Regions from separate parts of the Paenibacillus sp. FSL K6-3182 genome, predicted to be linked through region 1. Evidence: a T-box and tRNA genes for the amino acid it is inferred to sense, from the RefSeq annotation. Region 1 holds a T-box; the other regions hold tRNA genes.
What was found. A T-box is a leader RNA that pairs with one kind of tRNA and senses whether it is charged. The one in region 1 lies ahead of metG (methionine--tRNA ligase), so its partner is inferred to be a tRNA-Met.
Positions count from the first base shown of each region.

Region 2: it encodes a tRNA-Met, which carries the amino acid that the T-box ahead of metG (methionine--tRNA ligase) is inferred to sense. The anticodon was not compared.
Region 3: it encodes a tRNA-Met, which carries the amino acid that the T-box ahead of metG (methionine--tRNA ligase) is inferred to sense. The anticodon was not compared.

Region 1 is NZ_CP150265.1:4,494,391-4,504,572, forward strand. It holds gene splB (spore photoproduct lyase) at 1-8, shown strand, start outside; gene MHH56_RS19945 (cytochrome c biogenesis protein CcdA) at 24-737, opposite strand; gene MHH56_RS19950 (metal ABC transporter permease) at 759-1,568, opposite strand; gene MHH56_RS19955 (ABC transporter ATP-binding protein) at 1,552-2,376, opposite strand; gene MHH56_RS19960 (zinc ABC transporter substrate-binding protein) at 2,436-3,458, opposite strand; gene metG (methionine--tRNA ligase) at 3,745-5,736, opposite strand; T-box leader at 5,789-6,067, opposite strand; gene yidD (membrane protein insertion efficiency factor YidD) at 6,132-6,371, opposite strand; gene MHH56_RS19975 (Fur family transcriptional regulator) at 6,389-6,826, opposite strand; gene MHH56_RS19980 (hypothetical protein) at 7,007-7,231, opposite strand; gene MHH56_RS19985 (Hsp20/alpha crystallin family protein) at 7,619-8,044, opposite strand; gene MHH56_RS19990 (spore germination protein) at 8,197-8,424, shown strand; gene MHH56_RS19995 (spore germination protein GerPB) at 8,421-8,624, shown strand; gene gerPC (spore germination protein GerPC) at 8,666-9,334, shown strand; gene MHH56_RS20005 (spore gernimation protein GerPD) at 9,334-9,546, shown strand; gene MHH56_RS20010 (spore germination protein GerPE) at 9,555-9,992, shown strand; gene MHH56_RS20015 (YeiH family protein) at 10,046-10,182, opposite strand, start outside.
Region 2 is NZ_CP150265.1:1,257,790-1,267,971, forward strand. It holds rRNA gene MHH56_RS05435 (23S ribosomal RNA) at 1-1,296, shown strand, start outside; tRNA gene MHH56_RS05440 (tRNA-Met) at 1,444-1,520, shown strand; tRNA gene MHH56_RS05445 (tRNA-Asp) at 1,561-1,637, shown strand; tRNA gene MHH56_RS05450 (tRNA-Gln) at 1,668-1,742, shown strand; tRNA gene MHH56_RS05455 (tRNA-Gly) at 1,750-1,824, shown strand; gene MHH56_RS05460 (hypothetical protein) at 1,906-2,502, shown strand; gene MHH56_RS05465 (DUF5808 domain-containing protein) at 2,541-3,923, opposite strand; gene MHH56_RS05470 (GntR family transcriptional regulator) at 3,934-4,329, opposite strand; gene MHH56_RS05475 (Gfo/Idh/MocA family oxidoreductase) at 4,526-5,521, shown strand; gene MHH56_RS05480 (NUDIX domain-containing protein) at 5,675-6,439, shown strand; gene MHH56_RS05485 (ribose-phosphate pyrophosphokinase) at 6,462-7,271, shown strand; gene MHH56_RS05490 (nicotinate phosphoribosyltransferase) at 7,273-8,757, shown strand; gene MHH56_RS05495 (RtcB family protein) at 9,091-10,182, shown strand, end outside.
Region 3 is NZ_CP150265.1:3,131,468-3,141,649, forward strand. It holds gene MHH56_RS13415 (FtsX-like permease family protein) at 1-2,664, shown strand, start outside; gene MHH56_RS13420 (ABC transporter ATP-binding protein) at 2,673-3,563, shown strand; gene MHH56_RS13425 (extracellular solute-binding protein) at 3,570-5,075, shown strand; gene MHH56_RS13430 (2'-5' RNA ligase family protein) at 5,143-5,655, opposite strand; tRNA gene MHH56_RS13435 (tRNA-Met) at 6,071-6,147, shown strand; tRNA gene MHH56_RS13440 (tRNA-Ile) at 6,185-6,261, shown strand; tRNA gene MHH56_RS13445 (tRNA-Leu) at 6,283-6,368, shown strand; gene MHH56_RS13450 (RNase H family protein) at 6,568-7,083, opposite strand; gene MHH56_RS13455 (RDD family protein) at 7,304-7,699, shown strand; gene MHH56_RS13460 (hypothetical protein) at 7,871-8,356, shown strand; gene MHH56_RS13465 (uracil-DNA glycosylase) at 8,408-9,100, shown strand; gene MHH56_RS13470 (S-layer homology domain-containing protein) at 9,158-10,120, opposite strand.

The DNA.
Region 1 (10,182 bases):
TTACGTAAGAGATCAGTATCTGCTTAAAATTTCAACCATTCCGGCGTAATCATGTTAAGCCAGATCGTGATTTTGGTCATTTGATCGGTAAACAATAATACACCCATCAAAATCATAACAGCTCCGCCAACCTTCATTACGCTAGCTGAATATTTCAGTATCCATCTTGCCGTACCAAGGAAAAAGGCAAGTACAAAAAAAGGAATCGCAAAGCCTAATGAGTAAGCAGTCGTTAGCTGAAACCATGTGCCAGGTTCCGATGCTGCAAGACCTAAAATCGCAGTAAGCGCGGGACCTGTACATGGGGTCCAGCCTGCGGAGAAGCCAATTCCAAAAATAAAGGAGCTGACATAGTTCGCTTTTTTCGGAATAAGATTCATTCTTCGTTCCTTCATCAGGAGCTGCGGCTGAAATAATCCGATTAAGAATAGTCCCATCAAAATAATCAATATCGCTGATAATTGCCTAATCAGATCTCGATACTCGCTAAAAAATTCAGCAAATACATTCGTTCCGTAGCCTAATGCATAATACACGGTGCAGAAGCCCAAAATGAAAAACAGCGTGTGTGACATCGTTCGCATGCGTTTTTGTTTGGCATGTGAATTGCCCTTCAAATCCGCTACCGATATTCCCGTTATGTATGATAAATACGAAGGATAAAGCGGTAAGCAGCAAGGTGATATGAACGATGCAAAGCCAGCCCCTAAGGCCAGCCAAATGTTAATGTCGGACAAACCCTCTCACTCCAATCCTCATTAACTGCCTGGTCGCATGCCACGGCGGAAAACGAGCAGCAACAGCAGCACAGCAATTAGCAATAATACAATGGTACCGCCTGGTGCCAAATTCCATACACCCGCGATTAGTAAGCCTAATACAACGGCAATCTCGCCAATAATGACGACCGTTATAACGCTTTGACGGAAACTGCGGGCAATGATCAAGCTGCATGCGGCTGGTATAGTCAGCAAGGCCGATACAAGCAGCGCACCTACAATTTTGATAGAGACACTAATAACTAGAGCAGTAAGCACGCTAATCATAACATTATAAAATTTGACGGGCAAGCCGCTCACTGCTGCCGCGTCCTCATCAAACGTAAGCAGGAATAGCTCCTTTACTTGAAGCCTGATCGCAACAAGAACAATCAGTGTAACGACGCCTATTACGTAAAGATCAGTGGTGCTCAAAGTATAAATGCTTCCAAATAAGTAACTATTCACATTGCTGTTGAATCCTTTGCCCATCGTGAATAATAATGATGCGAGCGCGACTCCGCCTGACATGATAATGGCAATGGACAGCTCTGCATATGATTTATATGCTTTCCGAAGCTTCTCAATAGCAAATGAGGCAATAATCGCAAACACAAATCCCATAGCAATTGGATACACGCCAATCAAGAAACCTAGCGCTACTCCAGCAATAGATACATGCGATAAAGTATCTCCAATCATTGAAAGCCTTCGCAGCACAAGAAATAAGCCGATTAGCGGAGCCGTTACCCCGATTAGAAGTCCGCCAATAAGAGCCCTTTGAAAAAATTCACTAGTTACGATCTCCAACCAAAACAACCTCTTTCCTGCTCTCCATTTGTTCCCTTAGCCCTTTCAGGCTGTGTGCAAGATCATTTTCTACACAATCCTGCGTTTCGTGCGAATGTTTAATATGAAACTTGAGCTTCCCGTTTCCACTGGCTGGCTCTTGTCCTAAATACGAGCGAATCATGTCAAGGTCATGAGAAACCATTAGAAATGTAATGTTATGATGTTGATGCATATGCTTGATCATGTGAAAGAAGCTTTCCTGTGTCTCCGTATCTATCCCCACAGTCGGCTCATCTAGAATAAGCAGCGATGGGTTGTTAATGAGCGCTCTGGCAAGAAATACACGCTGCTGCTGTCCGCCCGACAACTGCCCGATACGTTTATCCTTTATATCCTCAATCCCCATTGCTTGCAAAGCATCATCACATTTTTGATAATCCATTTTGCTTAGTTTCTTAAACAGCTTGCTTCGCCCATAAAGGCCTGACAAGACGACCTCCCGAACAGTAGCTGGGAACAACGGATTTAATGTGTTTTTCTGCGGGACATATCCGATGCGCTCCCACTGCTTAAATTTGTCTACTTTCTCACCAAACAAACGGATCGTTCCGCTCGTTGGCTTTATCAATCCAACGATCATTCGCAGCAGCGTCGTTTTTCCAGCGCCATTCGTGCCGATTAATCCGATAAAGTCCCGTTCTTTCACCGCGAAGCTTAGCTTTGATATAACTGTCTGCTGTTGATAAGAGAAGGAGACATCCTCCAATGAAATAACCTCTTGGTGACAGCTTGCATCCGCATTTGTCATTCGATTTGATTGCGCCATAATTTATCTCCTCACAGCAATGCGGAGCATAAATCAGCTCCGCAGGTTTGCCTTTTGCTCTATTGTAATGCTTGCACAAGATTTTGCAAGTTTCGTTCCATTAGGGTTAAGTACGTGTCTCCCGCTTTTTCTTGATCCGGCGTTAGGCCTTCGAGCGGATTAAGCACCATTGTCTCAACGTCCGCTTCGCCTGCAAGCGTTTTGGCAAGTTGATCTGAAACTAATTCTTCGAAAAAGATATATTTTACATCGTTTGCTTTAACAAACTTCGCAATTTTGAGCAAATCCTGTGCACGCGGCTCAGCGTCAGGGCTAAGCCCCATGATAGAAATTTGCTTCAATCCGTAATCACGAGCTAAGTAACCAAACGCTTGATGCGAGGTAACGATGTTTTTGTTCGATGTTTGTGCAAGCTTTGCCGTGTAATCCGCATCGATTGCTTCGAGCTTTCCTTTTAGTGCCTCGTAGTTTTTCTCATAATCTGCTTGGTTTGCGCTATCGGCTTCAATTAAGCTATTTTTCACATTCTCGGCTAATGTAAGGGCTGATTTCGGACTAACCCAAGTGTGCGGGTCCAAGCCGCCATGTTCATGTGATTCTTCATCAGCATGTTCTTCTTCATGTTCATGATCATGCTCATCTTCATTACCCTCAATTAATGGAATGCCTTTGCTGATTTCTTTGGTCACGACTTTGCTGTCTTTGGACAGGCCTTTCAGAAATCCGTCAACCCAGCCTTCTAGTCCCGCTCCATGGTACAGAAACAGCTGTGCCTTCGACGCTGTATCAAGATCGCGGCTCTTTGGTGTCCAATCATGCGGCTCTACGCCTGATGCTACTAGATTAACCGCTTTGACATGATCTCCGCCAATTTCCGATGCTAGAAAAAATAATGGATAGAAGCTGGTAACGACACTAACTTGTTTCCCCTCTGCTTGACCAGTTCCCGTGCTGCCGTTCGCTGGTTGGTTTGATGAGCCTGAATTATTCGTATTATTGCCGCAAGCCGCTGCAAAAAGCAGCATTGCTGATAAAAGAAAACTAAGCGCCATAGGTCTTGTCTTTGATTTCAGTCTATTCATTTTGATTTCTCTCCATTCATCTTTCTCACTTGTTCGTAATCGTTATGATTACGTTTTGTATTATACGATGACCTGAAATAGACTGTCAACCTAATTTCTTAGCAAAAGCTAGTAGAAGTTTCCTACCGATCATGACTCACAGCTGCAATTTAATCATATAGATTATCTTTATTGACCAAAATGATATGAATTATGATTGATGCTAATTTTTGAAGAGCAGCAAAACATAAAGGCACCCCAGAAGTTAAACAACCTCAGGGGTGCCTCCGTATATGAACAAATGAACTTACTTCACAACAGCGCCGTTTGGCATATTGTCAGGAACCGTTGCAAGTGTAAGCTGATCGCCATGTGATGCTGCAAGAATCATTCCTTGCGACATTTCGCCGCGCAGCTTAACCGGCTTCAAGTTTGTAACGCAAATAACTTTGCGTCCAACCATTTGCTCCGGTGTGTAAAACTTAGCAATGCCGGAAACAACCTGGCGCTGCTCATACCCAAGATCCAATTGAAGCTTCAGCAGTTTATCTGCTTTGAGAACTGGCTCTGCAGAAATAACCTGAGCAACGCGAAGCTCTACCTTTGCAAAGTCATCAATTGCAATTTCATCCTTGCTCTCAGGCGCAGCCTGTGGTGCTTCATCCGCTGCCTTCGCCGCATTTGGCTGCTCAGCTGACTGCTCTGACTGTGTACCGCCGCTCATTGCTGCTGCGATAAAAGCAGACTCCTCTGACGTATCGAGGCGTGGGAACAATGGTGTACCCTTGTTTACTTTCGTTCCGCCCGGCAGCGAACCGAATTGCTTCGTGCTCTCCCATGAAGTTAGTTCACCTTGCTCAAGTCCAAGCTGCTTCCACATTTCCCTTGGAGAATGCGTCAAGAACGGCTGCAGCAGAATCGATACGATTCGCAGCGATTCCGCCAAATGATGCATGACCGATGCTAGCTGTCCATTTTTGGACTCATCTTTAGCAAGCGTCCACGGCTGTGTCTCATCGATATATTTGTTCGTGCGGCTTACAAGCTGCCAAAGGGATGACAGCGCCACGGAAAACTCCATATTTTCAAGCGCTGACTCTACCTGAACGATCGTTTCACTCGCAAGCTTCTGCAACGATTCATCAAATTCGGTTACACTGCCTGCAAATGGCGGGATCACACCGTCAAAGTATTTATCGATCATCGCTATCGTTCGGTTAAGCAGATTACCAAGATCGTTCGCCAAATCGAAGTTGATTCGTTCAACGAAATTTTCTGGCGTAAATGTTCCGTCTGCGCCAAACGGCACTTCTCGGAGCAAATAATAACGAAGCGCATCAAGTCCGTAACGATCGATTAGCATTACTGGATCGACAACATTGCCTTTGGATTTTGACATTTTGCCATCCTTCATCAGAAGCCAGCCATGTGCAAACACCTTCTTAGGCAGCGGCAAATCGAGCGCCATCAACATGATTGGCCAATAAATCGTGTGGAATCGAACAATTTCCTTTCCGACCAAATGTACGTCAGCCGGCCAGAAATCACGATATTTCTGATCATCGCCTTCATTTCCGTAGCCTAATGCCGTGATATAGTTGGAAAGCGCATCAATCCACACGTAAATGACATGTTTAGCGTCTCCAGGCACTTTAATACCCCAATCAAACGTTGTACGCGATACAGCCAAATCCTCAAGGCCCGGCTTAATGAAGTTGTTGATCATCTCATTCTTGCGTGATTCCGGTTGAATGAAATCTGGATTGTCTTCATAATATTTGAGCAAACGATCAGCATAATTGCTCATGCGGAAGAAGTAGCTTTCTTCTTTTACAAGCTCAACCGCACGTCCGCAGTCTGGGCATTTGCCGTCAACCAACTGACGCTCGAGGAAAAACGACTCACAAGGCGTACAGTACCAGCCTTCATACGTGCCTTTATAAATATCGTCCTGTTTGAGCAGCTGAGCAAAAATTTTCTCAACAACAACCTTATGACGATCCTCCGTCGTACGAATGAAATCATCATTGGAGATTTCCAGCTTCGCCCACAGATCTTTAATGCCTACAACGATATCATCAACAAATTGCTGCGGGGTTTGGTCCTTTTCCTTTGCTTTGCGTTCAATTTTCTGTCCATGCTCATCTGTACCCGTCAAATACCATACATCATAGCCGCGCAGACGTTTATAACGTGCCATTGCGTCACCAGCCACCGTCGTGTAGGCATGTCCAATGTGAAGCTTATCGCTCGGATAATAAATCGGCGTTGTAATATAAAACGTATTTTTTTTCGTCATTTTTACTCCTCCTATTGCATTAGTCTAAAAAAACGCAAAAAACTCCCGTCCATCATGGGACGAGAGTTTGAACTCACGCGGTACCACCCAAATTTCAATCCGGAAATGAGCGGTTAAACCGCCACTTCAAGAAAGCTTCGTGTGCCGCCTGCATGGCGGCTTGCGCCGTTAACGCCAGCTTCGCGTCGCTCCCTTACCCAGCGCTGCCGCTGAAGCTCGAAAGCGAATCCTCCCGGACCATTTTCCAATGGCGTCCCTTACCGGCTTGCACCATGTTTCCCGGCTCTCTGAAAAGGTTCTGCTATTGTACTTATCCATTCCTCGGACATATAAATAAAACCAAAACTAATTTTACCACTTATAAATCAAAATATACCCAAATAGAGCCCTCTCTGTCAAGGAGCATCTATGTTGCTGTCTTTTGCAGGCGGAACGGGATCATAACCACCAGCATTAAAGGGATGGCACCTGGCAATTCGCTTCATAGCAAGCCACGAGCCCTTAGCCGCTCCATGCTTCTCGATCGCTTCGAGCGCATACATCGAACAGGTCGGATAGAAACGGCAAGATGGCGGGGTCAAAGGTGAAATCACTTTGCGATAAAAGAGGATCGGAGCTTGAGTCACTCTTTTCATTACCCGTTTCTCTGACATTAGGCCTCGCTAACTGCTGACTCGTCTTGTATGCAGTCTTTGCAATATCCGAACACCTCGAATTTGTGTTTCACAACTCGGAAATCATCAGGAACATTCGTTTGCTCCATTGGGCAGAAGGTAATGGGATAAGTCATCCCGCACTGCAGGCAAATCATATGATGATGATGTTCATTCTCTCTGCAATGCAGCTTGAACTTACCGCCATCCTCAAAAATAACCTGCTCCAGCACACCGAGTTCTTCCATCACTCGCAAATTGCGATATACGGTATCAAAGCTTAATCCCGTATACGATTTCCCCATATATTCATAGACTTCCTTCGGAGCCAAATAACCCTGTGTCTCAGAAAAAAGCTTTGCGAGCGTTTTCCTTTGATCCGTTATTCTCAATCCTTGACTAGACATGCGTCGTATAATGTCTTCCATCGTATGCATATGTCGAACCTCCGGACTAAAAATTGTATATCTCCATAATGACGAACAAACTTAAAACGGCTAAAGCCGCCTATGGAGGCTTAGCATTCGTTTCGCGGAGAATTATATAAGTCCATTATAAGCAATAAAACTTATAAAGTCTTATATTTAAAAAAAGCTCTCGTCAATGAGAGCCTCCATTTAACCATTTAATCTCATGTTGATCATAAAGCTAGCTGACATCGCTACAAATAACAAGATACTAATAATGCCGACGAGCTTCCGCCTAGTATTGAGCTTATTAATTAACGCGGAATCATTGGAGAGCCGTTTCGATTCCGAGTACGAGCGATGCATAAACATATAACTGATAATGGAAACGACGAACAGCATGTTAATAAAAAACCATATAATTGTCCAGGTCAAGCCCTTACCTCCGGTCGTGATCAGCTATAAAAAATTATAGATACCACTTATTTAATATGTACATGAAGACTACAAAACTCACGACCGCTCCTGCAAAACTAAACCAGCCTGTACGAAATTTTTGCTGAAACATCCGCAGGATACCAAAGCTCAGCAAACCGAAAATAAGCATTAAAAAAACGATTCCAAGTATGAATAACGAAGCAGAAACACTGCTTACATCGACTAAGGACACTGAACACACTCCCTTTTTACTAATATGTACATGTTCATTAGACATTATAAGGGATAGTGAAGCCTTTAGCCAGCTGTAATACCTGTCGATTTCGTGACAAAAAGAGCACATCTCATCTAGATTTGTGCCCTTCCTGTTCCTCCATACGTTAACTACCAGCGAATAATCGCTTCATGATAGGTACGATTGGTTGGCCTCTTCTGAAGCTTCACGTGCATAAAATTGTCTTTCACTAATGTTTTGCACACCTTTGGCTTCACAAACTTAGGCAGCTTGATCGTCTCCGGCTTACCGCTCGGCAGTCCATCCAGGCGCAGCCGATCTTCCCTTACGAACAACCGCAGCTGCTCTTTATCAAAGCCTTCCGGCAATGTAATCTTCACATTCAAAAAATGACGTGTTTCAGAAAAGGCGGCTGAGCCTCCTCCAATCATAACACCAGCCGCTTCGGGCAGTGCTTTGGTCATCATTTTACGCACATATTGCTCTACCCAAGCCGGTTCGCGCAGCAGCTCAAAGCCTTTCGGCATCTGCTGCTTCTCCATCCACCGTTCCATATCATCCCATTTAGATGCCACAGCAAACACCCGCCTTCCAGCACTTCTACCAGCATATGCGCCTTGAGCGTTTCAGGATACTTTCTGGATAGTAACCTCTGGGCGAATGCCGCATAAGCTATACCATAAACAATCCATTTATCAAAAATCATCTATACAAAGGGAGGATGCTCATGCCAGCTGTCGTAGGTTTTGTCAAAATTGTTAGCGTTGGCTCCGGCTCCATTATTCAATTTGGAGACGCCCTGGAAGTGTCGCCAAATAGCACTTCCAAGACGTATGCGGGATCAGGATCATTCCTAACCGGAAGCTTAACGAACTCAAATAACGCTGTCAGCGCAACAAACACCCTTGATCCGGATGTGCAAGATAGCTCGAATAATGATGTGAGTGCAATATGAGCCTGACCATTCATCAGCAAATTACAATTCATCAGCTACGTGTCGACAGCATATCGAACAGCTCCGTCCTGCAGGTCGGCAGTGCCGGATCCATACGTTCATTGTCACAACTCTATAATTCGGGCGGGTTCACTGAGCCTGCTCCAGAGTTATCCTCAGATAATCCGCTTTCCTTCGTCCCACTGCCTAACCCTACTTAAGCGGAAATTAGAACTCATTACGAGTAGGAGGTGCAAGTATCATGCAGCAAAACAATCCACTTTCCCCGTGGCAAATATGGTCACTTGAAGTACAAAATAAGCTTAACGAGCATTGTGAGCGGCTGGATGCACTTGAAGCAAAGGTCAACGCTTTATGTGAACAAGTAAAGCAGCTCGAAGCGCGCCCTACTTACCATATAGACGGCATACAATATCATTTTGATCAATTGAAAGTTGAGAAGCTGGACGGCACACTGAATATCGGGATGACCGCGCCAGGCATCGGAGATGATTCTATCCCTGGAAGCATTGAACAGATGACCGTATCAAATACGCCCGCTTTCCCAACTGCAGCCTCACCTACACCGCCGCAAAATGGGCTATACAATGATATTTATGCTGGGATGACTCGCTATTTGGATATGGAAGCTCAGCAAAAGCTGCTTTCCTACGAAAACGAGCTTCAAATTCCACTAGATCCTTATCATCGGCAAATTATTATAAATGATGTCCGCAAACAAGTGCCTGCTCGCATTCAGTACTATATGCAAAAAACAGATCGAGGCAGCGATACTCAACCAGCCGCGATTGATAACAATGCAGTCACAGCTACCGTTCTGTCCAAAACAAAAAGGGATGCCGACGCTGCATTGCTCGCATATATGCGAGAGCTGCAAAACAACTCCCCATCTACCGGAGGAATGTCATAATGCTGTATTTTAAAGTCGTTAATCATCTGCTTAGTGTTGGTCAAATTGAAGTGCTCGGCGTATCCAGTGCATCGATGCTGCAAGTTGGAGACACCGATAACGTAAACTTATATTCAATGTTCGATACACCGCCTGAATCTGTCATCGTTGGACCGATTGCTCCGTTTCCGCTTCCGGAAGAAGAATCTAGCGGCACTTTCGGGGGAAGCTAGGTGGCATCATGAATCGAATCAATGATCAATCTATCAATACCTTTCATGTTCGAACCGCAACTGTTGGGTTCTTGCGTATAATATCCGTTGGTCAGGCAGGTATTGTACAGCTTGGTGATCGCGCTGTGACGAGCGCCAAGCTTCGAGCACTAGCAGTGCAGCGGAAAGAAGATCATCTGATTTCAGGTGAAGTTTTTTTTGAATCCTATGAGCTTTTTTCACGCCCGCTGCCCGTTATCAGTGATCCGGAATTTGATAATGCTGGTGGTATTGAGCTGTTTCGAACCAATTGTGCGCCGAATATTACAGTCGGATACATACAAGTCATTGCATCCGGCTCAGCAGCGAGCATTCAGATCGGCAACGGAGTGACTCTGAACGGAGAATCACGAATCAAGCATATTCGGCAGTACCCCCGTCAAAATTCCGCTCTCTCTCAAGGTTGAGCAAATAAAGTCCGCTAAGGCGCTGTATGCCTGCGGACTTTTTCTTGTCTTTTTTATGCCAATTGAAAAATATGCACAAGCAGCAATCCGAGCCCGGCTAGCAGCACAGAACCAATGAATCCCGCAATAAATGGTTTTTTTCCAAGCTTCTTAAATACGACAAAATCGACGCCGAGACCAAGTCCTGCCA
Region 2 (10,182 bases), 3.2 Mb from region 1:
GTGAGATCTAGGTGCCCGTACCGCAAACCGACACAGGTAGGCGAGCAGAGCATGCTAAGGCGCGCGGAAGAACTCTCGTTAAGGAACTCGGCAAAATGACCCCGTAACTTCGGGAGAAGGGGTGCCTCGGTAGGGTGAATAGCCCGAGGGGGCCGCAGTGAAAAGGCCCAAGCGACTGTTTAGCAAAAACACAGGTCTGTGCGAAGCCGTAAGGCGAAGTATACGGGCTGACGCCTGCCCGGTGCTGGAAGGTTAAGGGGAGCGGTTAGGGGTAACCCGAAGCTGTGAACCGAAGCCCCAGTAAACGGCGGCCGTAACTATAACGGTCCTAAGGTAGCGAAATTCCTTGTCAGGTAAATTCTGACCCGCACGAATGGCGTAACGACTTGGGCGCTGTCTCAACGAGAGATCCGGTGAAATTTTAATACCTGTGAAGATGCAGGTTACCCGCGACAAGACGGAAAGACCCCATGGAGCTTTACTGTAACTTGATATTGAACTTTGGTACGATCTGTACAGGATAGGTGGGAGCCTTTGAAGCATGAGCGCCAGCTTGTGTGGAGGCAACGTTGGGATACCACCCTGATCGTATCGGAGTTCTAACCTAGAACCGTGAAACCGGTTCGGGGACCGTGTCAGGTGGACAGTTTGACTGGGGCGGTCGCCTCCTAAAATGTAACGGAGGCGCCCAAAGGTTCCCTCAGAATGGTTGGAAATCATTCGAAGAGTGCAAAGGCATAAGGGAGCTTGACTGCGAGACCTACAAGTCGAGCAGGTACGAAAGTAGGGCTTAGTGATCCGGTGGTACCGAATGGAAGGGCCATCGCTCAACGGATAAAAGCTACCCTGGGGATAACAGGCTTATCTCCCCCAAGAGTCCACATCGACGGGGAGGTTTGGCACCTCGATGTCGGCTCATCGCATCCTGGGGCTGAAGTAGGTCCCAAGGGTTGGGCTGTTCGCCCATTAAAGCGGTACGCGAGCTGGGTTCAGAACGTCGTGAGACAGTTCGGTCCCTATCTGTCGCGGGCGCAGGAAATTTGAGAGGAGCTGTCCTTAGTACGAGAGGACCGGGATGGACGTACCGCTGGTGTACCAGTTGTTCCGCCAGGAGCACCGCTGGGTAGCCAAGTACGGACGGGATAAGCGCTGAAAGCATCTAAGCGTGAAGCCCCCCTCAAGATGAGATTTCCCAGTATGTAAGACCCCTTGAAGACGACGAGGTTGATAGGTTCGGGGTGGAAGCACAGCAATGTGTGTAGCTGACGAATACTAATCGGTCGAGGGCTTATCCTAAACACGTTTACTGCGACCCATACATCCAGTAGACAGCAGCATTAAGGCTTCAGCAAGCCTACCTTTCGTATCCAGTTTTCAGGGCGCAACTTGCTAATGCGTGCATTAGTGATCGTTCTGTAAATGAATAGTTTTAGTAGTAAATGACGCGGGGTGGAGCAGCCCGGTAGCTCGTCGGGCTCATAACCCGAAGGCCGCAGGTTCAAATCCTGCCCCCGCAACCAAACCAAGGTTTCACTTTCGGATTTATCCGAGCTTACATACGGAGCTGTGGTGTAGTGGCCCAACATGCCTGCCTGTCACGCAGGAGACCGCGGGTTCGAATCCCGTCAGCTCCGCCACTTTTACAAGAAGAGTAACAAAATATATGTTGGGGATTAGCCAAGCGGTAAGGCAACGGACTTTGACTCCGTCATTCTCAGGTTCGATCCCTGAATCCCCAGCCATTTATATGCGGAAGTGGCTCAGCGGTAGAGCATCGCCTTGCCAAGGCGAGGGTCGCGGGTTCGATTCCCGTCTTCCGCTCCAATTTTACACATCCAAAACATCTTGCAATGCAGGGTGTTTTTTTGTTATGAATAAGACATTAATAATGATGAGGGGTTCGCGATGCGCAAATTAGTATTTTTTGTAGGCGGTGCAGGAGCAGGCAAGACGACATTAGCGAAAGCGCTGGCGAAGAGGCGCAGTGTGGCCATTATTGATATGGATACGGTGCTTAGGCCGGCAGCCGTTGCGCTTATGACGCTTGCAGGACTTGATCCGAATGACCGAGATTCAAGTTTCTATAAGAAACTGTGCCGCGATTTAGGCTATCGCATTACGATGGATGCTGCACTTGAGAATATTGCTAATGACGGCGATATATTTGTAATCGGGCCCTTCACGAAAGAAACAGAGACCCCTGACTGGATTGAGCAGGAGCTCTTCGCAATCGGGGCCTCTTTATCAGACGTTGAGGTAAAGGTCGTATTCGTTTATCTCCGTGACGACAAGGTGCATTATGAACGAATTGTGCAAAGGGGATCTATACTCGATCAGTATAAGCTGGACAACTGGAGCGAGTTTAGTCCATCTTTAGTGAGGAGAGAGCTGAAATGGAACATTCCAGCATCCTCAGTGCTTTATTTTGACAACTCCACGCCTCTGAACGAGCAGTCTTTAGCATCTCTGGATCAATTTGTGTATGGTGGAGACGCGTTCTAATAGCACGAACATAAAAGCAGTTGAGTACCGTATGAGCATTAAAGCTTACTAGCCATTAGTTGTTCGAAAAGCTCCTTCGTTCTGGCGGCGTCTTTCTCATTAAAAATAACGGTTAAGCCGTCAAGCTGCATGGTAATGTACGGCGGTGAGTTTTTAAATACATATAGCTTGGCAGCACCCAGCTTCTCTAAGGAAAAGTTGCCACGGGCATATTCGGCTGTCGCTGTGCCATTTGTTCTAAATCCGCTTGGGAGCGTTTCTTCAAGCGTAATTCCCTTAACGTCACTTAAATTAAAGCTGTAATCATATAAAGGATAATCGATGGACACGATACCGTCCTCTTTAATAGTTAGAGTAGGAGCCGTATTGTCAGATTGTACAATAAAAGCAGTCAAAGGAATGACGATCACAAGGACCAGCACGATGCCGCCGTATTGAATCCATTTTCCGGCTCGGGTTGCCATATTGACCGTTGTTCCAATTCCAACACGTTTAGGAACCATGATCGTTTGATCATCCGGGTTGTAGTAAGTAGAGCCATTAATCCAGTAGTGGTCGTCATCGGCTACAATACTTTGGCCGTCTGTTTCCGCAAGGCTTTCTTCAACCGCCTGTATCTTGTTATGTACAAAAAAGATGCTGCACAGCGGCAAGAGGGATACCATGACAATACCAATCATCCACTGCGTAAAGCTCAGCGAGCTTCCCTGTGTTAAAATCATATAGGCAACAAAAGCATTAATGCTCTCAAAAACAGCAAGGCTAGGCCAAAGCATGGACCAATAACGACGTGCTGCGCGGTTAATAGCGGCGTTGATGTCGTGGTTTTTGCTGTATACCTTCGTCTTCATTTTGCCAAAGGCAGTGTAAATGACGAATAAGATCGCTGTCATCGCGAGTGAGGCAATGCCGGTCATTTTTAAGAGAACGTCGCTTTTAAACAAGGAAACAATAATAGGGACGACAGATAAAAGAGCGGGAATTAGGAACCAATAGGGAGAAACAAGCATCGATTTTTTGAGCTGCGTTACTTTGGTATCGATACGGATCACTCGTTTTTCTCCGACAAACCATTGTTTATCCCGTTTGAGAGCAGCGGCTTTATGATGGATTTTGTTGAAAGGAAGTTTGGATGTATACAAAAAAATTGCAAACCAAAGCAGCATGTAAGTAAAGGCTAACGAAAAGTATTTATCGAGCAGGAAAAAAGGCACTAAAGTTATTAACGTAATGCCAGCATACACAAAATATGATTTTTTATATTTTTCTTGAAGCTGCTTCATTTCTGCATCCTCGAAGGCATGTGCAGGAAACGTAACGCCAAACAATATATGATTGCTTGGTACGGCTTGCTTCAAAAACATAACAAGAATAGTGATGTAGGCAATAGCTGCTGGAACGATTAAAATAATATTGTTCATGAAAGGTCTCCTATTCTGGCAGGGGATGATTTTTGCTCATTGCGGCTTTAAAGATGTTCGAGCAAATGTGCATAAATTGTTCTTGCTCGATACCTTTAAGACTAGCCTCAGAAATAACAAGCTTTAATTCATATTCCAGCTTTTGGCTAAAATCAGCTTGCTTGCTCCATTCGGTGCGTACCTTGGCCCCATGACGGCGATCAATAGATATGTATCCCTCGTTTTTGAGAAGGGCATAGGCTTTGTTCACGGTCATGGCATTTACCCCTAAATCATCAGCGAGCTGTCTTACCGTTGGCAATTTCTCCCCATAATTGAGTCCGCCTACGCCAATTCCGATGACAATTTGGTTGCGGAGCTGGACGTAGATCGGTATATCACTGTTGTAGTCGAGCGTCATAATCATCGGATCACCCCTAGCAATAAAGTATCATTTGTATTAGAGATGTTAATACAGATTATACAAAATGTCAAAATGCAGCTGAATCATTTGGACAGGCAGTCCTTGGCATGGCTATAATAAACAGAAGAAGATTTTCCTCATTTCATAAAAATATAATAAGCGATTAGCCAATAAAAATATTTTTCAAGGAGAGACGATTATGATCAAATTCGGCGTTATCGGTACAAACTGGATTACGGAGTCATTTATTTCTGCGGCGCGCGAGGTTGAAGATTTCAAACTAGCTGCTGTCTATTCGCGTTCGATAGAAACAGCGAGTACATTTGCGGAGAAACATAGTATTGCTGCTACGTTTACGGATATCGAAGAGATGGCGGCAAGTGGACAAATTGATGCGGTATACATTGCTAGTCCAAACTCATTTCATGCCGCTCATGCGATTGCTTGTATGAAGCATGGCATTCATGTGCTCTGCGAGAAGCCGATCGCTTCGAATGCGCATGAGCTGCGCCAGATGATTGCGGCTGCGAAGGAAAACGGCGTGCTGCTCATGGAGGCGTTAAAGTCGACGATGCTGCCAGGGTTTAAGGCTGTTCAAGACAACATCGACAAGCTTGGAACGATACGGCGTTATTTTGCGAGCTATTGCCAATATTCGTCTAGGTACGATGCCTATAAGGCGGGTACGGTGCTTAATGCTTTTAACCCTGTATTCTCAAACGGGGCGCTTATGGATCTTGGCATTTATTGCGTCTACCCGCTTGTAGCCTTATTTGGCAAGCCGGATGTGATTAAAGCGACTGGTGTCATGCTGGATTCTGGCGTGGATGGGGAAGGAAGCATCGTTCTTCAGTATGAGAGCATGGATGCGGTCATCATGTATTCCAAAATTACACATTCATCGCTGCCATCGGAGATTCAAGGGGAGAACGGCAGTATCGTAATCGACAAGATTAGTGAAATAGGGAAGGTTGAAATCCAATACCGCAACGGAACAAGCGAAGATATTTCGCAGCCTTCAAATAGCAAGTCGATGTACTATGAAGCGAAGGAATTTATCGAGCTGATTAAAGCTGGACGTACGGAGTCATCCATTAACACGTTTGCAAATTCACTCGTAACGCTGGAAATTATGGATGAGGCAAGAAAGCAGATTGGACTCGTCTACCCTGCCGATGCTATAGAAACGAAATAATATAACAGGAGCGGTGTGCAGCCGCTTCTTTTTTTATATACTTATTCGTGACTAATTGCCTATTTTTCACAGCAGCCGTTGACAAAGGAAATTAATAATGTCATTATGATAATATCAAATTGAATAAATGATATGGATCGGAGTGCAGCAGCAATGGTCGAAAATGAATCCAATTACGCAGCAGATCATTACCGATCACCTGATGGCGCACCAGCAGATATCGTCATCTTTACGATCGTAACGACTGAAAGGCAAACGCCTAAGAAGGCGCTGCCTACGAGGGAGCTGCAGGTGCTGCTGATTAAGCGGAATATATGGCCCTTCGAAGGGCAGTGGGCGCTGCCAGGCGGCTTTACGATGGAAAATGAGACGGTATATGACTGTGCTATACGCGAGCTGCAAGAAGAGACAGCGGTTGAGGACGTGCATATTGAATATTTTAACGTGTATAGCACGCCTGGCCGTGATCCAAGGGGCTGGATTATCTCGCATGCTTTTCTAGCGCTCGTTAATGAATGTACACTTGAACAAAGGGCTGCGGCTGTAGATGCATCGGATGTGCAATTGTTTACAGTCGAAGAAGCGCTTCAAATGGATTTGGCGTTTGACCATAAGCAAATCTTGACCGACGCGCTGCAAGAGATTCGCAAGAAAATGCTGACTACGAAGATAGCGAAGGAGTTTCTGCCAGAGGAGTTTACGCTTAGTGAGCTGTATCAGGTAATAAAAACGGTTGTTCCTGATTTTGAGGAGAAAAATTTCATTCGCAAATTGACGTCAACGAAAAGCCGCAGCACGATTATTGAAGAGGCGACGGATACGAATGGAAATCCGAAGCAATCCAATCAATATTCGCAGCGAGCAGCGCAATTGTACCTTTTTACAAAGGAAGAGCCAAGATTGTCTATTTATAGCTGAACGCTACGAGGAGAGTGATGTCATGCTGAGGTTTAATGGAGTAGAGCTTGGGTTAAAACAGTTTCCGAATGGGGAGACGCTCATAAACGGCGATGAAATTCTAACGCATATGGCGGAATTCAATACGATCGTATGGAAATATGAGAATGATGGCGATCTGGTTAAGCTGATGTTCATCAAGAGCTACCTGGATGATCGGCGCGTTAAATGTACGTTGACCATTTATTATTTGCCGTACAGCCGAATGGATCGAGTCGAAGGTACTTCTGCCTTTACGTTAAAATATACAGCTGCCTTTATTAATAACATGAACTTTGAGTCGGTTACGATTATCGAGCCGCATTCCGATGTATCGCTGGCGCTGATCGATCGCAGTATCGGCAAATATCCAACGATTCAGCTGCTTGAGCAAGTCGCGAACGAAGTAGGTTTTGATTCGGAGAAGGACTATCTTTTTTTTCCAGATGCAGGGGCGCAGAAACGTTACAGCAAGGTTCAAGGCTACCAGCAGCTGGTAGGCTATAAAGCGAGAGATTTTCAGACCGGCCAAATCAAGAGTCTGGATGTCGTTGGACATACCCCGCGCGAGGGCTTTAAGGCCATCATTGTTGATGATCTTTGTTCGTATGGCGGCACGTTTATGCTTAGCGCAGAGAAGCTGAAGGTACTTGGAGCCACGCATATTTATTTGCTGGTAGGACACTGCGAGCATTCGATCTATAAAGGGAAAATATTAGAAACTGATCTTATTGATAAGGTGTATACGACCGATACCATACTTCATCAAGCAGAGCATGACAAAATTCACGTATTCGCAATGGGAGGCCTATAACATGACGCAAACATTCGTTTATCCAGCTACGCTGCTATGTGACTTTTACAAGGTGAGCCATAAAAATCAGTATCCAAAAGGAACGGAGCTCGTTTATTCGACGTGGACCGCTCGCACAAGCCGACTAGATGATATTAACGAGGTTGTCGCTTTTGGCTTCCAATCGTTTATAAAACAATATCTCATCGATTATTTTAATGAGCACTTCTTTGCAAGAACAAAGGCAGAGGTAGCGTATGAGTACAAGAGGCTCATTCAATTTGCGCTTGGAGAAGCGAATCCCGATGCATCGCATATTGAGGAGCTGCACGATCTTGGATATTTGCCGATCAAGATTAAGGCAATTAAAGAAGGTGCATTAGTACCGATAAGAGTACCAATGCTGACTATTGAGAACACGAAGCCTGAATTTTTCTGGCTGACGAACTATTTGGAGACGTTGATGTCGTGCCAGCTGTGGATGCCGGCTACGAGCGCTACGCTAGCTTTTGAATATCGCAAAATTTTAGAAGCCTATGCGCTGCAGACAAGCGGCGATACAGCAGGCGTACCGTTCCAAGGTCATGATTTCTCGATGCGCGGCATGGGTGCGCTTGAATCGGCGCTCGGCAGCAGCGCAGGCCATCTCCTATCGTTCACGGGAACAGATACAATACCAGCGATATTGTATTTGGAAAACTATTATAATGCGAATATAGAAAAGGAATTGGTGGGTACGTCGATTCCGGCAACCGAGCATAGCGTTATGTGCGCGCACGGACGCGATGAGATGGCATCGTACCGCTATTTGATCAAAGAGGTATACCCAAATGGCTTTGTCTCGATCGTATCGGATACTTGGGATTTATGGAGTGTGCTGGACGTGGTCATTCGCGGCTTGAAGGATGACATTATGAGCAGGGACGGCAAGGTAGTCATTCGTCCCGACAGCGGAGATCCGGTCAAAATCATTTGCGGCGACCCGGATGGAGAGAGTGAATTCGAGCGCAAAGGCGTTATTGAAATACTCTGGGATATTTTTGGCGGTACGGTTACGGAGAAGGGGTATAAGCAGCTAGATAGCCACATCGGGGCAATCTATGGGGATGCGATTACGATTTCGCGCTGCAAGGAAATTTGCGAGAAGCTGGCAGCAAAAGGTTTTGCATCGACGAATATGGTGTATGGTATCGGTTCGTTTACTTACCAGTACAACACGCGGGATACATTCGGCTTCGCATTAAAATCGACGTTTACGATTGTGAATGGCGAGGAGCGCAAAATCTATAAGGATCCCAAAACAGATAATGGCGTGAAGAAGTCGCAGACAGGTCTTGTCCTCGTTACGGAGCAGGATGGGAAATTTGCCTATACTGACAATCTTAGCGCAGAGGAATATGAAGCTCGTAAAGCAGAGGATCAGCTGGAAGTAGTGTTTGAAGATGGGAAGCTAGTTCGCGATTTGACGCTGGCTGAAGTACGCGCGAACTTATTGGCTCATTTATAAGTTATTTATCCGTGAAAATAAGATGCTCCCTCGAGCATCTTATTTTTGGTTTATTATAAATGTGTTGACAGAAGTTGGGTGATCAGATTATTATGATGTAAATCAAATGAAAGGAGGTCGATGACAATGTTCGGACTAAATTTAGAACGTAATCATGCAACTAAATATAGCAAGTCCATTTCATCGGCCTCTACGGGGCCTGTGACTATTTTCTAAAATCTTGTATGCTGCAAGCTGCAACGATTGGGAAATAAAGGCGCAAGATTAAGCCATGGACTTTTTGGGGTCCATGGCTTTTTTGTGTTTATTTGAATTTTGAGGAGATTATCGGATATGAAAGAAACGTATTATCAGCAAGTTAAGCTGCCTTCGGGGCAGGTGCATGTTTATGCAGGACCAGAGCTATTCGCGTCCTTGGATTATAAAGTGTTTGAAATGGCGAACAACAACTTACAAATACCGAATCAAGTATATATGAGCTATACGCCTGATGTGCATGTTGGCGTGGGAACCTGTATCGGTACAACAGCGGTATGGAATACGAGTGATGGCTACGTTTCTCCTTCCATCGTAGGCAGCGATATCGGATGCGGAATGCGCGTACAGCTAACAAATCTGCATAAGGATGATTTGAAGGAAGTGAAACTGCGGCGTAAGCTGGTTAAGGCTATTGAGAAATATATGCCAGTTGAGGAGCATGCAAGAGGTTACTTCTCAGATATTAGACTTGAGACTATCGTGAAGAAGGGCTTGCACGGCTTGCCAAAAAAATATATTCCAGATGCCTACACGCCGCGCAAAGCTACCTCTTTAACCCATGTGGAGAGCAGCCGCTTTGATTTTGACGAAGAGGTGCTGGATAAGTTTCCGGAAGTTGTCTGGCATCGCGCGCATCGCCAGCTCGGCACACTTGGCGGCGGCAATCATTTTGTAGAAATTCAAGCGATTGAAATTGCTGAGGAAAATAGAGAAATTGCCGAAGCATGGGGGCTGTTCGACGGCCAAGTGGTCATTATGATTCATTCCGGCTCGCGGGCTTGGGGCGGTGCGGTCAGTCAATATTGCAGCACGGACATTGCCAAAATGATGCGTCAGGAAGGCATAGGCACCGCGGATCCTAAGCTGCTGTATGCGCCGTTATCCCATCCGCTCGGTCAAACGTATGTCAACCTCATGTACTCGGCCTTGAATTATGCGGTCGTGAATCGCCACCTGATTGCATACGCTGCCTTGGAGGCGGGCAAGGATGTGTTCGGCTCCAAATTCGAGCTGCGCACGCTGTATGATCTCATGCATAACTACGCATGGGAGGAAGAACAGGATGAGCAATCCTATTTCATTCATCGCAAGGGTGCAACAAGAGCGCTGCCGGCAGGACATCCGGATAACCCAGATCCGTATCGGAGCACGGGGCATCCGGCGCTT
Region 3 (10,182 bases), 1.4 Mb from region 1:
AAAGATGGAATACCGAAGGAAATTGGATTTCCATTTGGTACGTATGTAAACAGCTATTCAATTCGCGGTGCAGAGGTCGTTCCTGAGGATTCAAGCAAAGTAGACGCAGGACGAAACCGTCAACTGACGATTATGAACTTGTCAGAACTTGAAAAAAATACAGAGCTGACCCAAGGTAAATGGTTTTCAAACACCGAAGGGGATGGAGACATACTCGAAGCAGTCATGTTCGAGGAAGCAATGTATAGAAATGATGTACATATCGGCGATGTTTTTGAATATCCGATATACGGTGGACTGGATCTGACATTGCGAGTGAAAATTGTCGGAGCAGTCAAACCGCTTACTGATACGAGTTCATACTGGTATCAAGGGATGGAAAGCTTGCTGAACACGTTCCAAATAAGCAAAGCAGCATTCGAAAAGACGCTGTTAGCGAATAAAAAAATACCGCTGCATAATGCAAGCTGGTACTACGCATTTGATTTATCAGAAGTAAAAACGAGTCAATTAACACCGTTAAGCAAGACGCTAGAACGCTTGAATATTGAGCTGTATCAGCGTCTTAAGGACACAAGAGTAGAAATTTCTTTTGCATCCACGCTTACCGAATTTAAGAAACAAAGCCTGCAGCTGCAAACATTGCTGTTTACGCTAGCTGCTCCAATGCTTGCGATGGTGTTTTTCTTCATTGCCATGAATGCAAGGCAGTCACTGGATAAGCAGCGAAGCGACATTGCAGTGCTTCGAAGCAGGGGGGCCGGCACACGGCAAATCATATGGATTTATTTGCTCGAAGGACTACTGCTTGGAGGTATCGCGCTTGGAAGCGGTCCGTTTATAGGTTGGTTCATGGCGAAGAGTATCGGATCAGCCAATGGCTTCCTTTCTTTCGTTAATCGGAAGTCCATACCGGTTGGCTTCTCTACTGAGGCCATTATTGCTGGTGGAGCTGCAGTCTTTCTAGCGCTTATGGCGACCATTATTCCAGCTGTTATTTATGCAAGATCTTCAATCGTTAGTTATAAGCAGGATCTGGCGCGTTCTGATCGCAAGCCAGTTTGGCAGCGTTGGTATCTTGATGTCTTGTTAATTGCCGCTGCTGGTTATGGCTGGTATATGTTCAATGAGCGCCAAATGTTGACATTCAAAACAGGCATGACAACGGATCAATTAAACGTACAGCCATTTTTATTTTTTGTTCCTGCCTTATCAATCTTTGCATTTGGGTTGTTTTTCTTAAGATTATTCCCATGGCTATTGAAGGTGTTTACATGGCTAGGACGCAAATTTTTACCGGTTCCGCTTTATTTGACGCTGACTCAGCTTTCACGTTCATCTAAAGGGTATTACCCTTTGATGATTCTATTGGTGCTGACGCTGGGGCTTGGTGTTTATAACGCATCGGCAGCTAGAACGATTGATTTGAACTCCACGGAACGTACGCTGTATAAATACGGAGCAGACGTAACCATTCAAACGGTATGGGAAGGCTCTCCGGAAATTACCACGACGCCTGGCAACAACGGCGGAAATGGTGGTAACGGCGGCAGTGGAGGCAATGGCGGCGGTTCTGGCGGCGGTGGAAACGGCGGAAATGGAGGAGGAGGCAACGGCGGTGGTTCAGGCGGCGGAGGCGGTGGCGGTCAAACCATACCTTCAAAGATGTTGTTCAGTGAACCGCCTTTTGAGCTATTCCGTTCCCTTGAAGGCGTAGAAGCGGCTGCTCGTGTACTACAGACGAAGGGCAGCGTGGTCATTTCAGGCAAATCGATTGGTCAAGGAACCGTAATGGGAATTGATAATGTCGACTTTGCCAAGGTCGGCTGGTTCCGCAATGATTTGTACCCAGTTCATCCGAATTATTATTTAAATAACTTGGGTAAATATGAGCATGCGGCACTTATTCCTTCGAAAGTAGCAGAGAAATATCAATTAAAAATCGGAGATCCCGTGTCAGTTGGATTCGCCGAAGGTAAAGTGGATTTTATGGTCGTTGGCATTTTGCCTTATTGGCCTAGCCAATATCCGGATAAATCTCCGTTTATTATCACGAATTTAGATTATATTTATGACCAGCTTCCGCTTATTCCTTATGAGGTTTGGCTGAAGATGAAGCCTGATGCTAAAGTAGCTCCGATCGTTGAAGCGCTGCAAAAGGCTGGGGTGGAGATAGCAGCTATTAAAGATGTAAGAAGCGAGCTAATCATTCAATCGAAGCTTCCAACTAGAGGCGGCGTATTCGGAATATTGAGCTTAGGTTTCCTTGTTTCGGTCATCATCACATTAGCTGGCTACGTCCTATTCTGGTTCTTCAATCTCTCAGGGCGCGTTGTCCAATTCGGGGTATTGCGGGCGATGGGATTATCGCGAAGACAGCTTACAGGGATGCTGCTTCTGGAGCAGCTATTTACAGCAGGACTTGCGATTGGACTTGGCGTGTTAATAGGTAAAGGAGTGAGCTTGCTCTTCCTTCCTTTCTTGCAAACGACAGAAAACGTTGCAGAAACAGTACCGCCTTTCCGAGTCATATTCGAGTCTAGCGATACGAACCAATTGTTCATAGTTGTCGGATTTATGATGCTGACCGGCGCCTTGCTCCTCTTCCTGCACATACGCAGGCTTAGAGTGCATCAAGCGGTCAAGATGGGAGAAGAACGATGACAACAGCGATGATCGATTGCGAAGGTCTAGTGAAAATTTACAAGACAGACGATCTAGAGGTCGTTGCCCTGCAAGGCTTGAACCTAAAAGTAAACGAAGGCGAGCTAATGGCTATCATCGGCAACAGCGGCAGCGGGAAATCGACGCTTCTGAATACGCTGGGCGGTCTTGACCGCCCTTCAGCCGGCCAGGTGCATGTAGGTCCATGGGATCTTCTGAAGATTTCCGAAGAGGATCTAGTGAAATACAAGAGGGAGACGGTAGGATTTATTTGGCAAAATAATGCCAGAAACCTGCTGCCTTATCTTACTGCCCTCGAAAATGTAGAAATGCCGATGATGCTTTCGGGGAAGGTTGATCGCGCATATGCGAAGCAGCTGCTTGAATGGGTTGGTTTGAAGGAGCGAATGCATAACAAGCTCCATCAATTGTCAGGCGGTGAGCAGCAAAGGGTTGCCATTGCCATTTCATTGTCGAATCGCCCGAAGCTTCTGCTTGCGGATGAACCGACAGGTTCGGTTGATACGGCTACCTCCGATTTGATTATGGGTATTTTCCGCAGGTTGAATCGCGAGATCGGTATTACCATCGTCATTGTAACGCATGACTTGACGCTTGCAGGCAAGGTAGACCGAGTGGTTGCCATTCGCGATGGCTTGACGAGCACCGAGTTTATTAAACGCAATCCGAATATTAATCTTGATGGAGGTGAGGCAGAGCTTCCAGCTGTTAGCAGCGGACTGCAGTCTGTGCATGAAGCCTATGTCGTGGTAGATCGCGTTGGACGTTTACAAGTGCCTAAGGAATATTTATCTGCTCTTAATATTAAAGACAAAGCAACGATGGAATTTGACGGCGAGCGGATTATTATTACTCCGCCTAAATCACTAGGGGGTTAAAACCAAATGAATAATAAAAGATGGTCAGGCAAGCGAATTCGCAAATTTACTTTAGTATCGTTAACACTTACCCTGCTTATTGGCCTGCTTGCAGCGTGCAGCAGCGGCTCAGACAGCTCTACAGAAAAACGGGTTTTACGTATTGGCGTGCTTTATGGCGGTGCGGATAATGAGCCGTATTTCCGTCAGCAATACACGGATATGTATGAAATGTCTCATCCTAACATTGAGTTCCAAATCGTAGGCGCAATCAACTATGATGATCAACGCTTTGAACAGCAAGATCCTGCAAAGCCAACAAAGCAGCCAGATCCGTATGAAAAAATGAAAGAAATGCTAACTGGATCAAATCCAGTCGATGTGGTTGTTCTGGATTACAATATGCTTCGTCGGATGACACAAGACAACTTGCTGCAACCGCTGGATCCGCTAGTAGCACAAGATAAATTCGACTTGTCGGATTATGTTCCAACTGTTGTTGAAGGCATTAAAGCTGCTGGTGACGGTGGATTGTATGCATTGACGCCAACGTTCAACTCTTCTGCACTTTACTACAACAAAAAAATGTTTACTGAAGCTGGTGTAACTCCTCCGACAAACAAAATGGAGTGGACTGAAGTTCTTAACCTGGCACGTCAAGTGGCTAAAGGTGAAGGCGTGGACCGTAAATTTGGATTCTCTTTCAATCGTTGGTCCAATGACGGCTTTAGCAATGCGCAGTCTTATAGCCAAGCATTGCAGCTAAAAATGTGGGATGACAAAGGCGAGAAAATGCTCGTCAATAGCGATCAGTGGGAAAATGTATGGAGCACTGTTGCATCGCTGTATCAAGAAGAAGTGATTCCTACACAAGAATTTATGAATAAAATGTATGAAAAGCAAAATTCCGAAGGCGGCAATGACCCATTCTATGGTGATTTGTTCATCAAAGGCAAAATTGCGATGACGATCGGTGATTATGGTTATATCAATGAGCTTAAGAGAGCTTCGGACAACGCTTCGAAAATTAAAGATTTTGAAGCTGTTGATTGGGACGTTGTGACAGTTCCCGTTTCTCCAAGCGATCCAGAAGTAGGCAGCAGTATTTCATTGAGCCAGTTGATGGGTATTAACAACAAAGCTCAAAACGATAAAGACGCTTGGGATTTCATCAAGTTCTCCAATAGCAAGGAATGGGCTAAGCTGAAATCAAGAAGTCTATATGAAATGGTTGCACGTAAGGAATTTTTGACGCCAATCGGCGGTTTGCAATACAATATTGACGCATTTACTTCACTTAAGCCAATGCCGGCTGTAGATACGGACAAAATCTTCCGTGAGAAACCAGGCGTATGGGAAGCTCAACAACCTGGCTATGAATTGTTCCAGGCTGTAATCGAGAAGAAAAAATCTGCTCGTGAAGCGCTAGCTGAGTGGGAAACACGTGGAAACGCGGTTTTGGAAAAAATTAAAAACAATCCAACTGGAGAAGGCAACGGCGGCGGAGTCGAAATTATGCCAATGCCAAGATAATTTGAAATAAGGAAAAAGCCCGTAATCGACCTCTGCGTCGTTTGCGGGCTTTTTCCTTAATATTTGTCTAACCTCGTAATAGAAAGGACTGGTAAGCGGTCCAAGAGCCGTTCTCGGTCTGATACATCAGGTGTATGCGATCAATTCTCGAAGTAAGATCAATGGACTGCATGCGCAGATTTCCGAATAAATCATGCAGCTCATCAGCTGAGATTTCTTGCCCTATCGTGACATGTGGCGTGAAAACATATTTGGGCTCGACAATGGCCAGCGGACCGCTGCATACGCTCTCCTGGAGCTTCTGCATGGAAACGGTGTCTTCAAGCGCTAAATAGAGCACATGACTTACAGGGAAAAAAGTAGATACACGGTTCAAATGGATAGAGAAAGCAGGCAGCTTAGATGTTGTTTGCTCTAAATGAGCGACTGCAAGCTGCAATTCATCGTCTGACCAATCTTCTGCGTATCGTACTGTCAAATGAGCAGGCACAGCTGTGTAATGCGGATCATGGCGTCTTCGCCAGCTATTAGCGAAGTCCTGTACATGCTTTTCGGGGAAAACAACAATTCCATATAACATGGTCTTCAGCTCCTTCGAAATGACCTATTTTGAGTATACCCCATTTGCATGTATGATCCCAATTTTGGGGTATTCTAATGTATACAGCCTTTATTGGAGTGATAAGCATCAGCTTCTCCAATAAGATAGTGGAGGGATGACATGAGATGGGTATATTGGGTTCGCCTATATGAAACCAAATTTCAAGCGGGTTGTTTGGTTAGGAGAATGGAGAATGACGGTTGGATGTATGGCTATGAAACTCCGCATGAGGTAGAGGTATTTCGATCCCGAAAAGGGCGATACGGAGTGAGGTTTATACCATAAAAAATAAAAAGAAAATAAATTAGAATATTTTGCTTGACTTAAAACACACCTATATAGTATATTATTTTATGTCGCCAATTCAACTGGCTTTGCTCAAATGGATATACGTCGCGGGGTGGAGCAGCCCGGTAGCTCGTCGGGCTCATAACCCGAAGGCCGCAGGTTCAAATCCTGCCCCCGCAACCAACCTTTCGATGAATACGTTGAAATATACGTTTTTCGAGGGCCCTTAGCTCAGTTGGTTAGAGCGGTCGGCTCATAACCGATTGGTCGGGGGTTCGAGTCCCTCAGGGCCCACCATAAGCAAAACCTTTACAACATGCCGGGGTGGCGGAACTGGCAGACGCACAGGACTTAAAATCCTGCGGTGGGTGACCACCGTACGGGTTCGATTCCCGTCCTCGGCATACCTCGAAGACATTGACGAGTCAATGGTTTTCACGAAGTACATAAGATGTACAAACGATAAAAGAACCTCCTTTATAGAATCTGACTTGTCAGTTCTAAGCAAAGGAGGTTTTTTTATTGTTAAGTACTTAATATCTAGCGATTTAATTAAATATGTTAATTTCTAAAGTTGTTAAGTAAATTAGAGGCTGGCAGTAATTAATTTATAGCAGCTTGTCTCGCAGCATTATGGGCTAACCTATGGAGGGTATTGTTTTTCTTGTGCTTGCTTATGTATTTTATTTGTATGTGAACGTTGGGATACATATTATTTAAATGATGTAGAACTGCCAATATTTCATCTCTAGCATCTTTATGATGTGAATGAGAAAAATAATCTTTTGATAAAATGTTTGCGATTTGACTGCAATCAGTATAGATAATAGCGAACTTCGGCTCATACTCCGTCAGCGCACTTGCAAGTATTTCTAGACTGTAACGAACAGCAAGCAATTCACCGTAATTGGAACCTTCAATATATTCCATCATAATTTTTTTGGCGGTAACGCGTATTGTTCTATTGAAGACAAAACAACAAGCTGCTCCATGATTATTTTGCGCAACGAAACCGGAGTAGTCACAATACAAACAAATCATACTCTTGTTCACAATGTTTTGTCTTAAACGGGGATTGGCATATGCTCTTTTTATTAGCAATTCTGTTGTAGTGTCCACAAAATCTATCCTCCAGATTATATTCCTTCTTTCATTATTTTAATCATCGTCAAAAAAGAGATGGGTTAGTCTTCAAACGGGAATGCCTCGAAATATTTTTTACTTTAAGGATAGGCGAATGGATTAAGGTATACATCGGAGCTGATAAGCGTAAGTTTTAATAGGAATGTGTCTGAATAAGGGAGTAACATTAATGATGTAATACTGGAGGGGACTCGGCATGAACGCAGGTTTTTGGATTCGATTAGGAGCTTCGTTGCTGGATGGCATTATTATTGGCATTCCATTAGCCATTATTTCATTATTATTTACAGGAGGTAATGAAGGTAGAGATTATTTTACAGATGTGGTCTCATTCCTTTACTCGTTACTGGTTCCGGTATTTTGGAGCGGCTATACCATTGGGAAAAGGATATGCGGCGTACAGATTAGAAAGCTGGATGGCTCACCTCCAGGTATAGGCACCATGTTATTGCGTAATGTTGTCGGTGGACTCGTTTATGGATTAACATTAGGTATTGCTGTGATCGTCAGCGCCTTTATGGTAGGTTTGCGCGAGGACAAAAGAGCGATTCATGATTTTATAGCAGGAACAGAAGTGGTGCATTCTGATTAAGCTGTCTTATGAGCTCGTTGCGATATCATGCAGCGGGCTTTTTTTATTATACTTTTGGCATTTGCCACGTTATTTAATGTGGGAACTTTTTTTGCTTTCTCTATTTTGAATGAAGTAAACTAAGAGTTGTATTGAAATACCTGAGCGATAAGGGAAGTAGGTGGATGGTTGATGCAGCACAAGAACGAGGAGACTTCACTTAAGCTAAGCGCGCGTCGACTCTATGCGGAGATATTCTCTTTAAAGGACACGCTTTACAATGATCTTCTACATCGGTTTAAGGATGATGTATCACTCACAGAAAAAGTGGAGCAGTGGAAAACCAGCATAATGGCAGCTGCGATCTCTACAGCGCTCTACAGCTCTTCTCTGGGCGGAAACAAGGAGTTTCCTTATGTCTATTCCTATTTGAAAATAAAGCTTAAAACGTATCATTCTGAAGGGGAGGCAGCGATAGAGGACTGTATGTCTGTCATTTCAGGCCTATTAAATGAAGCTGATTACCAGCCTGAATCATTCTCCGAAGGAATCGCTTTATGGCTTTATTTTAGTATTCAAGGAAAAGAGTCGTTCGTAGAAGAAGAAACGGTTCCATATTTGCTTACTGGACAATATATTAATCAAGTTTTTTATAATTGGTTTGATATGCAGGGCTAATAAAGGCAGCTTATTCAAAAACGATTGCGTTTGAAGGGGATATTAATGATTATGAATTCGTTAGCAAATGATTGGGCGCAGAAATTGCAAAGTGAGCTTGAAGCGCCTTATATGCAAGAGCTTTTTGCCATATTGGCAGAAAAATATAAAACGGCCACGGTTTATCCGGAAGCGAAAAATATATACAATGCACTTCATCATACATCCTATGAGCAGACGAAAGTGGTCATTTTAGGACAAGACCCTTATCATGGACCAAAGCAGGCGCATGGGCTTAGCTTCTCCGTGCAGCCAGGATTAAAGGTACCTCCTTCATTAAAAAACATTTACAAAGAGCTGGAGTCGGATGTAGGGGCCACTGTGCCTGACCATGGAAGCTTGCTTTCATGGGCTAAGCAAGGAGTGCTGCTTCTTAATACAGTGCTTACGGTGGAGGATGGCAATCCTAATTCCCATCAAGGGATGGGGTGGGAGCAATTTACCGATCAAATTATTGCCGCTCTAAACGATAGGGAGAAGCCCGTGGTATTTATACTTTGGGGCAAGAATGCAGAAGCGAAAGCGAAGCATATTAATGGGGACAAGCATCATTTAATTATTTCACCGCATCCGAGCCCATTTGCAGCTCACAAAGGTTTTTTTGGAAGCAAACCATTCTCGAGGACAAATCGTTTCTTAGAATCGATTGGAAGCGAGCCGATTGACTGGTCGATTCCCATGCTGAATGAGCTTGAAAGCAAATAAAAAAAGACTTCTCAACTGTCTGATGGTTATAAGGCAGGTAGAGAAGTCTTTTTTGTTTTAATTGATGATGATCGCTTTGCCTGTGGATGATTCACTTGATCCCGTAGATTGCGAGGATTGGGTGAGTACTGGCTTTAGCTTAGCATCAATATATGTGGAAGCGGATACGTCTGTAATAACTTGAGGATACATTTTATCAGGATCAGGCATGACCAATTCTACATTGATGAAAGCTTGATCTCCTTCGAAAGCAATAGAGGTAATACGGAAACCATAACCGGGATGTCCGACTTGAGTGCTTACAGTTACTTTATTGACTTGCGGGTTTACCGCCTCAATGGAAAGCTTCAGGTCGAGGCTCGGTTGCTCAGGCTTAGTTGGAATTGGAGCCGTCTCCTTTACAAATGTAATGGCATCATAAAGCCAGCCAGCAGCTTCACCGCGCAAAATAGCTTTTTTAGGATAAAACTTGTTCGAACTATCCAATGTGACGACTTTGCTTATGAGCAGCTTTTGAATGCTGTCCATGTAGGTTTTATTTACATCAGCCGCATCTTCCAACTGCATGAAAATTTCAATAAAGGCGTAATCGCCTTTCGTCATCATAGCTTTAAACAAATGATGAGCAAATTGCTCGCGGGTCATGATGTCGTTAGCTTTGACCGTTTTTGGAATTTCTAGACCATTAATACTCGCGATGATGAAAGCTTGCGAATACCAAGCGTTATCTTTTATGTTTGTAAAATAGTCGCTTGCTTTAGGTTCTTTAATGAAGCGGATGTGGTTGATATTAATATCTAGCCCTTTAACGATCAAAGAAACGCCTTCGGCATAAGTGAGCTTGCCCTTAGGATTAAACTTGTCATGTTTATCTCCGCTTATAATGCCCATCTTCTTAAGCTCGTTAATTTTAGACTCGTTAACGTCATTTTTAACGTCCTTGAATGCCCATACGGATTGTCCAAGAGTGAAGAGCATCATTGCAACCAGTGTCATTGTCAGTATCAATCGTCTTTTCATACGGTCACCTCTTCTTTTATTTGCTGCAGCACTTACTTGACGTCGTTAAAAGACAAATTGTT